Regions from separate parts of the Microbacterium sp. RD1 genome, predicted to be linked through region 2. Evidence: predicted binding sites of a transcription regulator. Region 2 holds the regulator's gene; each other region holds the start of a gene.
What was found. The regulator LexA, encoded in region 2, represses DNA repair genes until DNA is damaged. The targets are predictions, from matches to a motif close to TCGAACANNTGTTCGA.
Positions count from the first base shown of each region.

Region 1 (3,251 bases), on a different contig from region 2:
CAGCGGCTGGAGGATGCCGGCTATCAGCGCGAGGACGTGGACCTCATCCTTCTGACGCACCTGCATCTGGATCACATCGGGTGGTGCACGACCAAGGACGCCGACGGCCGGTGGGTGCCCACCTTCCCCAACGCGCGGCTGGTGATCGTCCTAGAGGAGTACGAGCATCACCTCGAGCAGCGTGATGCCCCGGACGATCACACGCACGACATCGTCTTCGAGGGGTCCGACCCGAGCCTGTCGCGCCAGCTGAAGCTCGTATGGGCCGAGACCATCCAGCCCATGATCGACGCGGGAAGGGTCGACTTCGTCTCCCGCAACGCCGAGGTGCTCCCCGGCGTGTCCTATCAGTCCACCGCCGGACACACTCTCGGGCACCACAGCATCCGCATCGAGTCGGAGGGGGAGTCGGCCTTCATCACGGGGGACTTCATCCACCACCCGATGCAGATCGCCCACCCCGACTGGAGCTCCCGCAACGACTGGAACGTCGAGGAGTCGGCGCGCAGCCGGCGCGCGTTCTTCGAAGCTGCCGCCGGGACCGACTTGCTGGTCCTCGGGACGCATTTCGCGGGCAGAAGCGCCGGCTATATCGTGCCGGACGGCGACGGATACCGTCTGGTGGCGGACAAGCCCGCCTGATCGACGCACAGAGGGAGGGGAGCGCCGCGGCGGCGCTCCCCTCCCTCGTGTGTCCTCAGCTCGCGTGGGGGATGGTGAAGGGCGCGAGCGCCCCGGCGTCGACGGGGATCGTCGAACCCGTCACGTAGCGCGACTCGTCTGAGGCGAGCCACAGCACGGCCTGGGCGATGTCGACCGGCTCGGCCCACGGCACGTCGAGGATGTGCATGGCCGACATCGTGCGGCGCACCTCGTCGTCCGTGGCCGACGGGTTGCCCGTCCAGTTGCCGCGGATGGCGGCGTTGTCGATCATGGGCGTCCGCACGTTCGACGAGGCGATGGCATTGACGCGGATGTCGAAGGGGCCGAGCTCCACCGCGAACGCCTTCATGAGCCCGCTCACCCCGTGCTTGGCGGCCGTGTAATGGGCCAGATTCGGAATTGCCACGAGGCCCGCGATGGAGGACGTGAGGATGATCGACCCGCCGCGGCCCGCCTCGATCATGTGCGGAGCGGTCGCCCGGACGGTGCGCCAGCTGCTCGTCAGGCACCGGTCAATGGTGTCGACGAAGGCCTCCTCGGACATCTCATAGGAGACGGCGGGGCCCGTCGCGGCGGCGTTGGCCACCACGATGTCTATGGAGCCGAACTGCTCGACCCCGAGTGCCGCTACCCGCTGCAGGGCGGCGAGGTCCCGGGTGTCGGCCTTCTCGAAGAGGATGCGACGCCCGGTGGCCTCCACTGCCGCGATCGTCTCGTCGCGATCTTCGAGCGTCGACATCCGATACGGGACGCCCTCGGCGTCTTCGAGGATGTCCAGCGCGACGATGTCGGCCCCCTCCTCGGCGAGGCGCACGGCGTGCGCTCGTCCCTGCCCGCGTCCGGCTCCGGTGATGAAGGCGACCCTGCCCTCGACTCGACCCATGGTTGTTCCTCCTCGGTGACATGGCGTGAGACGATGCAACCATCATTGACGTTGAATAGTCAACATAGATGTAGATCCTACGAATGCGGTTCATGGAATCCGGCCCGCTCGAGTGTCGGAGGTATGTTCTAGCCTTCGGATATGAACACCGGAGACTTCGATCGGGCGGGAGAACCGCCGGAGGAGGCTCTGTGGGATGAGGCCGCGTTCGCGGGCGGGCTGCTGGATCCGCTGGATCTGGTCACAGACGTCTCGACGATGATGTCCGTGCTGGCGGCAGAGCGGTACGAGCGCGTCGCGGCGTTGTACCGAGACGCGTTGCGCGAGACCACGGTGTTCCGCGGATCGCAGCCGGAAATCATCGAGCGGTCGCTGCGGTGGGAGCTGGCGCTGGCGTTGCAGATCACCGAGTTCGCCGCCGACCGGATGCTGCGCACGGCGGAGGGCCTCGTGGAACGGTATCCGGGGATGCTGGATCTGCTGCGCCACGCCCGCACCACCGAGCGCCACGCGGAGGTGTTCGTCGAGCTCGTCGACATCGTCGAGCCCCGCCTGCGCGACCGGGTCATCCCGACCGCACTGGAGCTCGCCGGGGCCCATCCGTTGGGCACTTTCCGGCGACGGTTGCGTGCCCTGGTGGACACCGTCCGAGCCGCGACCCTCGAGGAGCGGTACCAGGATGCTGTCGCCATGCGCCGGGTCGCGATCGAGGCGGGCGCGGACGGGATGGCGTGGCTGATGGTGCACCTGCCCGCCGTAGAAGCACACGCTGCCTATGAGCGGGCCACCGCGATGGCGAAGCTCCTCGCCGCGCGCGACGGGGAGAGCCGCACCCTCGACCAGCTCCGCGCCGACATCCTCGCCGACCTGATCATCGACGGCAGCGTGCCCGCCCATCCCGACGGGGTCCGCGGGATCCGCGCCACCGTCGCCGTCCTGGTCCCCGCCCTGGCGCTCCTGGACGACGCCCACGCCACAAGCAGCGAGCCGGCCACCGTGGAGGGCGTCGGACCCATCCCGCTCAGCCGAGCGCGGGAGCTGTGCGGGGGCGAGAAGGGGTGGACCCGCATCCTCACCCACCCCGAGACCGGCATCATCCTCTCCGTCGGCCGCAGGCATTACGAAACACCCGCACCGTTGCGAAGACTGGTGCAGTGGCGGGCCGGGCGATGTCTCGGCCCGGGATGCGGGGTCCCCGCCTCCCGGTGCGAGATCGATCACCGGATCGCGTGGGAACACGGAGGACGTACGGAGCTGACGAACCTGAACCCGCTCTGCACCGGGCACCACACTCTCAAGCACCACGGTGGATGGACTATCCACCCTCTCGACGGCCACGCCGGTGCGCTCGAATGGACTTCACCCCTCGGGCGCCGCTATGTCGTCCATCCGGAACGCACCGTCCCGGCGTTCACGCCCGGCTGATTCGACGAAGCCCGCTCAGGGACGCACGGGGCGCAGGATGTGCGGTGTCTTCTCTCCGACGGTGTGAAGGGGCGTGGATGGTCTCAGCGCATCGTGGAGCCGCCGTCGACGACGAGCACCTGCCCGGTCATCGCCTGCGCGCCCTCCGAAGCCAGGAACGCGACGGCGGATGCGGTGTCTTCGGGAACGAGCGCGCGCTTCATCGCCTGCGTGGCGACGACGGCCTCTAGCTGAGCCGGGTCGTTGACGCTGCGGGCGATCGGGGTGTCGGTCAGGCCCG
Region 1 covers NZ_JBQPOL010000001.1:1,121,174-1,124,424, forward strand. The annotation lists gene ACTU3I_RS05400 (MBL fold metallo-hydrolase) at 1-642, shown strand, start outside; gene ACTU3I_RS05405 (mycofactocin-coupled SDR family oxidoreductase) at 698-1,546, opposite strand; gene ACTU3I_RS05410 (DUF222 domain-containing protein) at 1,688-2,971, shown strand; gene ACTU3I_RS05415 (SDR family NAD(P)-dependent oxidoreductase) at 3,055-3,251, opposite strand, start outside.
Region 1: ACTU3I_RS05410 (DUF222 domain-containing protein) is a predicted target of LexA. The motif match lies at 1,662-1,677, and genes of this name have one in related genera.

Region 2 (3,251 bases):
CCCGACTGCGGCCTGAAGACGCGCGGGTATGACGAGACTGTCGCATCGCTGAAGAACATCATCGAGGCCACACGCGCCACGCGCGAGCGCGTCGCCGTTTCGGCCTGACGACGCGCGCGGGGCCTCGCATCGGCCCGATGCCGCAGATTCCCCACCCGGGAGCGCGGCGTCGGGCCGATCCGCGCGCGTAGCGGGAAGTCAAGGGCGGCACCCGGCTCGATTGCGGAAGATACGGTGCAGGGATGGAGGCGTTCGACCACCCCCGCAGACGCTCAGATGCCGATCGTGTCCCCGCCCGCGGTGCGGGCGGATGATCGCCGTCCTCCTCGCGCTGGGAAGCGCGGTGCTGTTCGGCGCGGGCGACTTCGCCGGTGGGCTCGCTGCGCGCCGCACGCCGGCGACGACCGTGATCCTGTGGTCGCAGGCGCTCGGCGTGCTCCTGCTCGCGGTCGGTCTGCTCGTGATCCCCGGGGTCTTCCGTGCCGACTCGCTGCTGTGGGGCGCCGCGGCGGGGCTCGCGGGCGGCGTGGCGCTGCTGCTGTTCTATCGCAGCCTCGCCGAGGGCAGCATGAGCGTCGCGGCGCCGCTGACCGCGCTCGGGAGCGCCGGCGTCCCCGTCCTCATCGGCGTCGTGCTGGGGGAGCGGACCACGTTCCTGGCCGTCGTCGGCATCGTGATCGCCCTCGTCGCGGCCGTGCTGGTCAGCGCGGAGGGCGGACGGCTCCCCGCATGGCGCGAGCTCCTCGGAAGCCGGACGACCGGCGGCGCGCTGGCGGCCGGTGCTCTCTTCGGGCTCTTCTTCGTGCTGCTGGCACAATCGAGCTCCGACAGCGGACTGTGGCCGCTGGCCGGCGCCCGCGCTGCATCGATCGGGCTCATGCTGGTCGTCGCCATCCTCGCCCGCCGCGCGCTCGTTCCCGCACGCGCGGCGATCGGCACGGTGATCGTCGCGGGCGCGGCGGACATGGGGGCGAACATCCTGTTCCTGCTGGCGACCAGGCAGGGGCTCCTCATCATCACCGCCGTCCTCGTCGCGCTCTATCCGGCGGTGACCGTCCTGCTCGCCCAGGTGGGATTGCGCGAGCGCGCCAGCGGGCTGCAGATCGTCGGGTTCGTCGCAGCCGCCGCAGCGGTCACGTGTATCGCGCTGGGCTAGCGCGATACGTCAGACGGCACGGAGGACGGCCACCACGCGACCGAGGACCACGGCCTCGTCGCCGAGGATCGGCTCGAAGGCCGAGTTGCGCGGCAGCAGCCAGGTGTGTCCGTCGCGACGGCGGAACGTCTTCACCGTCGCCTCTCCGTCGAGCATCGCCGCCACGATCTCGCCGTTCTCGGCGTCGGCCTGCGAGCGCACCACCACCCAGTCGCCGTCGCAGATCGCGGCGTCGATCATGGAGTCGCCGGAGACCTTGAGCATGAAGAGCTCGCCCCTGCCGACGAGCTGACGGGGGAGGGGGAAGATTTCCTCGACCTGCTGGTCGGCGGTGATCGGCACACCCGCGGCGATCCGCCCCACCAGGGGGACCAGGGCCGCGTCGCCGAGCGCGGGGGCGGTGTCGGCCGGATTCTCCGCGGCCGTGCCGGGGAGGTCGATGAGCACCTCCATCGCGCGCGTCTTGCCGGGATCGCGCCGGAGATAGCCGCTCAGTTCGAGCTGGTTCAGCTGGTGCGTGACGCTCGACAGCGACTTCAGCCCCACCGCGTCGCCGATCTCGCGCATGCTCGGCGGGTATCCGTGACGCGCGATGGAGCGCTGGATGACCTCGAGGATGGCGAGCTGCTTGTCGCTGAGGCTCTTGCGCCGACGCGTCTGCGGCTTCGAGATGGCGCTCAGGTCGGCCGTCGCGTCGGTCATGTCGTGCTCCCCTCCCGTGCCGGCGATGGCACCGGTCTTCGAATGTCGGAGGTCCGTGATGGTCTTCCGATGTCGAAACCGTATCCGGATCGAAGCCGGGAATCGCGGAGCGCGACGCGTGTCGCGTTCGATCTGTTTCCGATTCGGATGCTGTTGACACGTCGATTGTATCGAAGATAGATTCGGAAGACAGGTTCGCATCCGGCTCTCCCGGCCGAGAGCCGGATGCGAACCTACGGCGCAGCAACGCCGGAACAAGGAGGAGCCATGACCACTCTCGCAAGCACCGCCCCCACCATCCGTCTGCGCCTGACCGCGCGCGGCCGGCGCGTCCTTGCGGGCCTGGCCGCTCTGCCGGCTGTCGTCGCGATCGTCATGGCCGTCCTCGGCGGAGGAGCCGCCCTGGCATCGGGGGACGCCGGGGCGCCCGCCGGCACGTTCGCCGAACTCACTGTCATGTCGGGAGAATCGCTGTGGTCGATCGCGCAGGACGTCGCGCCCGATGCCGACCCGCGTGAGGTCGTCGACGCGATCACGCGTCTCAACGCGCTCGAGTCCGCGACGGTGTCGGCCGGTCAGCGCCTCGCGATCCCGGCGGAGTACGCGCCCGCTCGGTGACCGCGCGCGCCGTAGCATGGGAGGAATGACGACCCGGCTCGACGATCTCCCGTTACGCGACGACCTCCGCGGAATGGTGCCCTACGGCGCACCGCAGGCGCCGCTGCCTGTCGCCTTGAACGTCAACGAGAACACGCACCCCGTGCCGCAGGAGGTCGCCGACGACATCCTCGACTCCCTCGCCCGTGCGCTGCGCGATGTGAACCGCTACCCGGACCGCGAGTTCACCGCGCTGCGCGAGTCGTTCGCCGAGTACCTGGGGCACGGACTGACGGCGGACCAGATCTGGGCGGGGAACGGGTCGAACGAGGTGCTGCAGCACATCCTGCAGGCCTTCGCGGGTCCCGGGCGCACCGCCTTCAGCTTCGGCCCGACCTACTCGATGTACCCGCTCCTCACCCGGGGAGTGGGCGCACGGTGGATCGCGGGTGAGCGCGGACACGACTACGTCCTTTCGCCGGAGTCCGCCGTCGAACAGGTGACGCAGGCCCGCCCGGACGTCGTGTTCCTCTGCTCACCGAACAACCCGACGGGGACACCGCTCAGCCTCGACGTCATCTCGGCGGTCTATGACGCCGTGGACGCGATCGTGATCGTCGACGAGGCGTATCACGAGTTCGCTCCGCGCGAAGAGCGCTCGGCGTTGACGCTGCTTCCCGGACGTGAGCGCCTCGTGGTGTCGCGCACGATGAGCAAGGCGTTCGCGTTCGCCGGCGCCCGCGTCGGTTATCTCGCCGCCGATCCCGCGTTCGTCGACGCCCTGCGCCTCGTTCGG
Region 2 covers NZ_JBQPOL010000002.1:316,358-319,608, reverse strand. The annotation lists gene metE (5-methyltetrahydropteroyltriglutamate--homocysteine S-methyltransferase) at 1-108, shown strand, start outside; gene ACTU3I_RS10450 (EamA family transporter) at 311-1,156, shown strand; gene lexA (transcriptional repressor LexA) at 1,166-1,858, opposite strand; gene ACTU3I_RS10440 (LysM peptidoglycan-binding domain-containing protein) at 2,126-2,476, shown strand; gene ACTU3I_RS10435 (histidinol-phosphate transaminase) at 2,502-3,251, shown strand, end outside.

Region 3 (3,251 bases), 220 kb from region 2:
GCTCGGCGGCAACCTCGAGCGGTACGATGCGACTCAGCTCGCCGTGCTGGCCCGTGCGTTGCGGACGGTGGAGCGATCGGGCTTCTCTCTGCCGCCGGAGGTACTCGACGCGTATGTCGTCGCGGCACGACAGATCGCCGAGGCGGAGACGGCCGGCATCCCGACCGAATCGCGCGATTCGGTGGTGCGCTACGTCGTGCTGGGGACGGTGATGGCTGAGCCGGTGATCCTCGCATTACGGCGCATGGCGGAGCAGGTCGTTGCGGCTGAGCACTTCGGCGGGCGCGCCGAGAGCGCGTGATCCGCGATCTCTCGCCGCTCAGGCGACCCGGAACACGGGCACACGTCGCTCCGGCCGGGTGATGTAACGCCTGCCCAGGGGTGAGATCCATTCGATCGCGCCGTCGTCGCCCTCGACGGGCTGGATCGTCCACCCGCCATGGTGTTTGAGCGTGTGGTGCCCGGTGCAGAAGGGGTTGAGGTTGGCGAGTTCTGTTCGACCGCCTTCCGACCAGGGGATGCGGTGGTCGATCTCGCACCGTGAGGCGGGGGTTCCGCACCCGGGGGCCATACATCGGTCGGCTCGCCATTGCACGAGTTTCCTCAAGGCTGCCGGGGGTTTGTACTTCTCGCGGCCGACGGAGAGGACGATCCCGGTCTCGGGGTGGGTGAGGATCCGCGTCCACCCGTCGGCGTTCGCGCAGAGTTCGCGCGCTCGTGAGATCGGGATCGGTCCGACTCCTTCGACCACGGCGGGTTCGCTGCCCGCGGCGTGGTCGTCGTCGAGGAGGGAGAGGGCGGGGACGGTCACCGCGACGCGCGCGCGGATGCCGCGAGCTGCGTCGGGGTGGGCGTCGACGGTGCCGTCGATGATGAGGTCGGCGAGGATGTCGGCGCGCAGCTGGTCAAGGGTGCGGGTCTCCCCGTCGGCCGCGGCGAGCACTTTCGCCATCGCGGTGGCGCGCTCGTAGGCGGCATGGGCCTCCACGGCCGGAATGTACGTCATCAGCCACGCCATCCCATCGAACCCCGCCTCCACCGCTACCCGGCGGGTGGCGATCGCGTCCTGATGCCGCTGCTCCAGCGCCGCTGCCCGGACGCTGTCGACCAGGGTGCGCAACCGCCTGCGGAACGCGCCCACCGGGAGGGTCTCAGCCAGCTCCACCGCCCGGGGGATCACCCCATCACGCAGGTGGGGTTCGACGGTGTCGACGAGCTCGACGAACACGTCCGCGTGCCGCTCCGTCGTGCCCGCGCGAGCGAGCAGGGCCAACATCCCGGGATACCGGCCTACGAGGGCCTCGGCCGTGACCAGCAGCCGGTCCGCGGCGTACTCGGTGATCTGCAACGCCGCTGCCAGCTCCAACCGCAGCGAACGCTCGACGATCTCCACCTGCGCGCCCCGGAACACCGTCGAGTCGCGCAGCGCGTCCTGATGCATCGCATCCACCCGCACGAACCGCTCGGCCGCGAGTACCGACATCATCGTCGACACATCCGTCACCAGATCCAACGGATCCAGGAAGCCCGCGTCCCAAGGCGCCTCATCCCACCACGTGGCATCCTCGTCCCGCGTCTCTGCGGCCGACGCGATGCCCGCTGTGCTCATACCTCAAGTATAGAACAAATGTTCGAGAAACACCAGAAGCCCGGTGACACATCCGCAGGGAGCCGCGCCCGTTCGGGGGAACATTACGCACCGCCCCGGCGTTTGATAGCATCAGGTGTCACTCGTGTGGCTCGTTCTGCACGCCCGGCCTGCGCCGAGGGTGACATCGCACAAAAACAATCCGCTTCGCTTCGGCTCGCGCCGGCTTGCGTGACGGAAGCTGTCAGTCCCTCCGATACGTTCAGGGACCGGCCCCAGGCAGATCCGCACGGATCACGTCGAAAGGTCGGGAATCCGCGCGTCAGGGGAGCGGCCGCTCCGGAGCCGAGTCGGCATCCCGATCCGGGGGAGTCGAAGCCCGACACCAACCCAACTAGGACAACCCACTACATGACTACCGCAACGACCGCCCCGGCCACCAAGCAGGTCGCGATCAACGACATCGGATCTGCCGAAGACTTCCTGGCCGCGGTCGAACTGACCTTGAAGTTCTTCAACGACGGCGACCTCATCGAAGGAACCGTCGTGAAGATCGACCGCGACGAGGTCCTCCTCGACGTCGGCTACAAGACCGAGGGTGTCATCCCCTCGCGCGAACTTTCCATCAAGCACGACGTCGACCCCAACGAGGTCGTCAACGTCGGCGACCACGTCGAGGCGCTGGTTCTCCAGAAGGAGGACAAGGAAGGCCGCCTCATCCTGTCCAAGAAGCGTGCGCAGTACGAGCGCGCGTGGGGCGACGTCGAGAAGATCAAGGAGAACGACGGTGTCGTCACCGGCTCCGTGATCGAGGTCGTCAAGGGTGGTCTCATCGTCGACATCGGCCTGCGTGGCTTCCTGCCGGCGTCGCTCATCGAGCTGCGTCGCGTCCGCGACCTGACGCCGTACCTCGGCCAGGAGATCGAGGCGAAGATCCTCGAGCTCGACAAGAACCGCAACAACGTGGTTCTCTCGCGCCGCGCGCTGCTGGAGCAGACGCAGTCCGAGTCGCGCTCGAACTTCCTCAACAACCTCCACAAGGGCCAGGTCCGCAAGGGCACGGTCTCGTCGATCGTCAACTTCGGTGCGTTCGTCGACCTGGGTGGCGTGGACGGCCTCGTGCACGTCTCCGAGCTGTCGTGGAAGCACATCGAGCACGCCTCCGAGGTCGTCGAGGTCGGCCAGGAGGTCACCGTCGAGATCCTCGAGGTCGACCTCGACCGCGAGCGCGTCTCCCTGTCGCTGAAGGCGACGCAGGAAGACCCGTGGCAGGTGTTCGCCCGCACGCACGCGATCGGCCAGATCGCACCGGGCAAGGTCACCAAGCTCGTTCCGTTCGGTGCGTTCGTCCGCGTCGCGGATGGCATCGAGGGCCTCGTGCACATCTCCGAGCTGTCGGGCCGTCACGTCGAGCTCGCCGAGCAGGTCGTGTCGGTCGGTGAAGAGGTCTTCGTCAAGATCATCGACATCGACCTCGAGCGTCGCCGCATCTCGCTGTCGCTCAAGCAGGCCAACGAGTCGGTCGACCCCTTCGGCACCGAGTTCGACCCGGCCCTCTACGGCATGGTCACCGAGTACGACGAGCGCGGGGAGTACAAGTACCCCGAGGGCTTCGACCCGGAGACCAACGCCTGGCTCGAGGGCTTCGACGAGCAGCGCGAGA
Region 3 covers NZ_JBQPOL010000002.1:97,878-101,128, reverse strand. The annotation lists gene ACTU3I_RS09320 (MerR family transcriptional regulator) at 1-301, shown strand, start outside; gene ACTU3I_RS09315 (DUF222 domain-containing protein) at 320-1,609, opposite strand; gene rpsA (30S ribosomal protein S1) at 2,000-3,251, shown strand, end outside.
Region 3: ACTU3I_RS09315 (DUF222 domain-containing protein) is a predicted target of LexA. The motif match lies at 1,620-1,635, and genes of this name have one in related genera.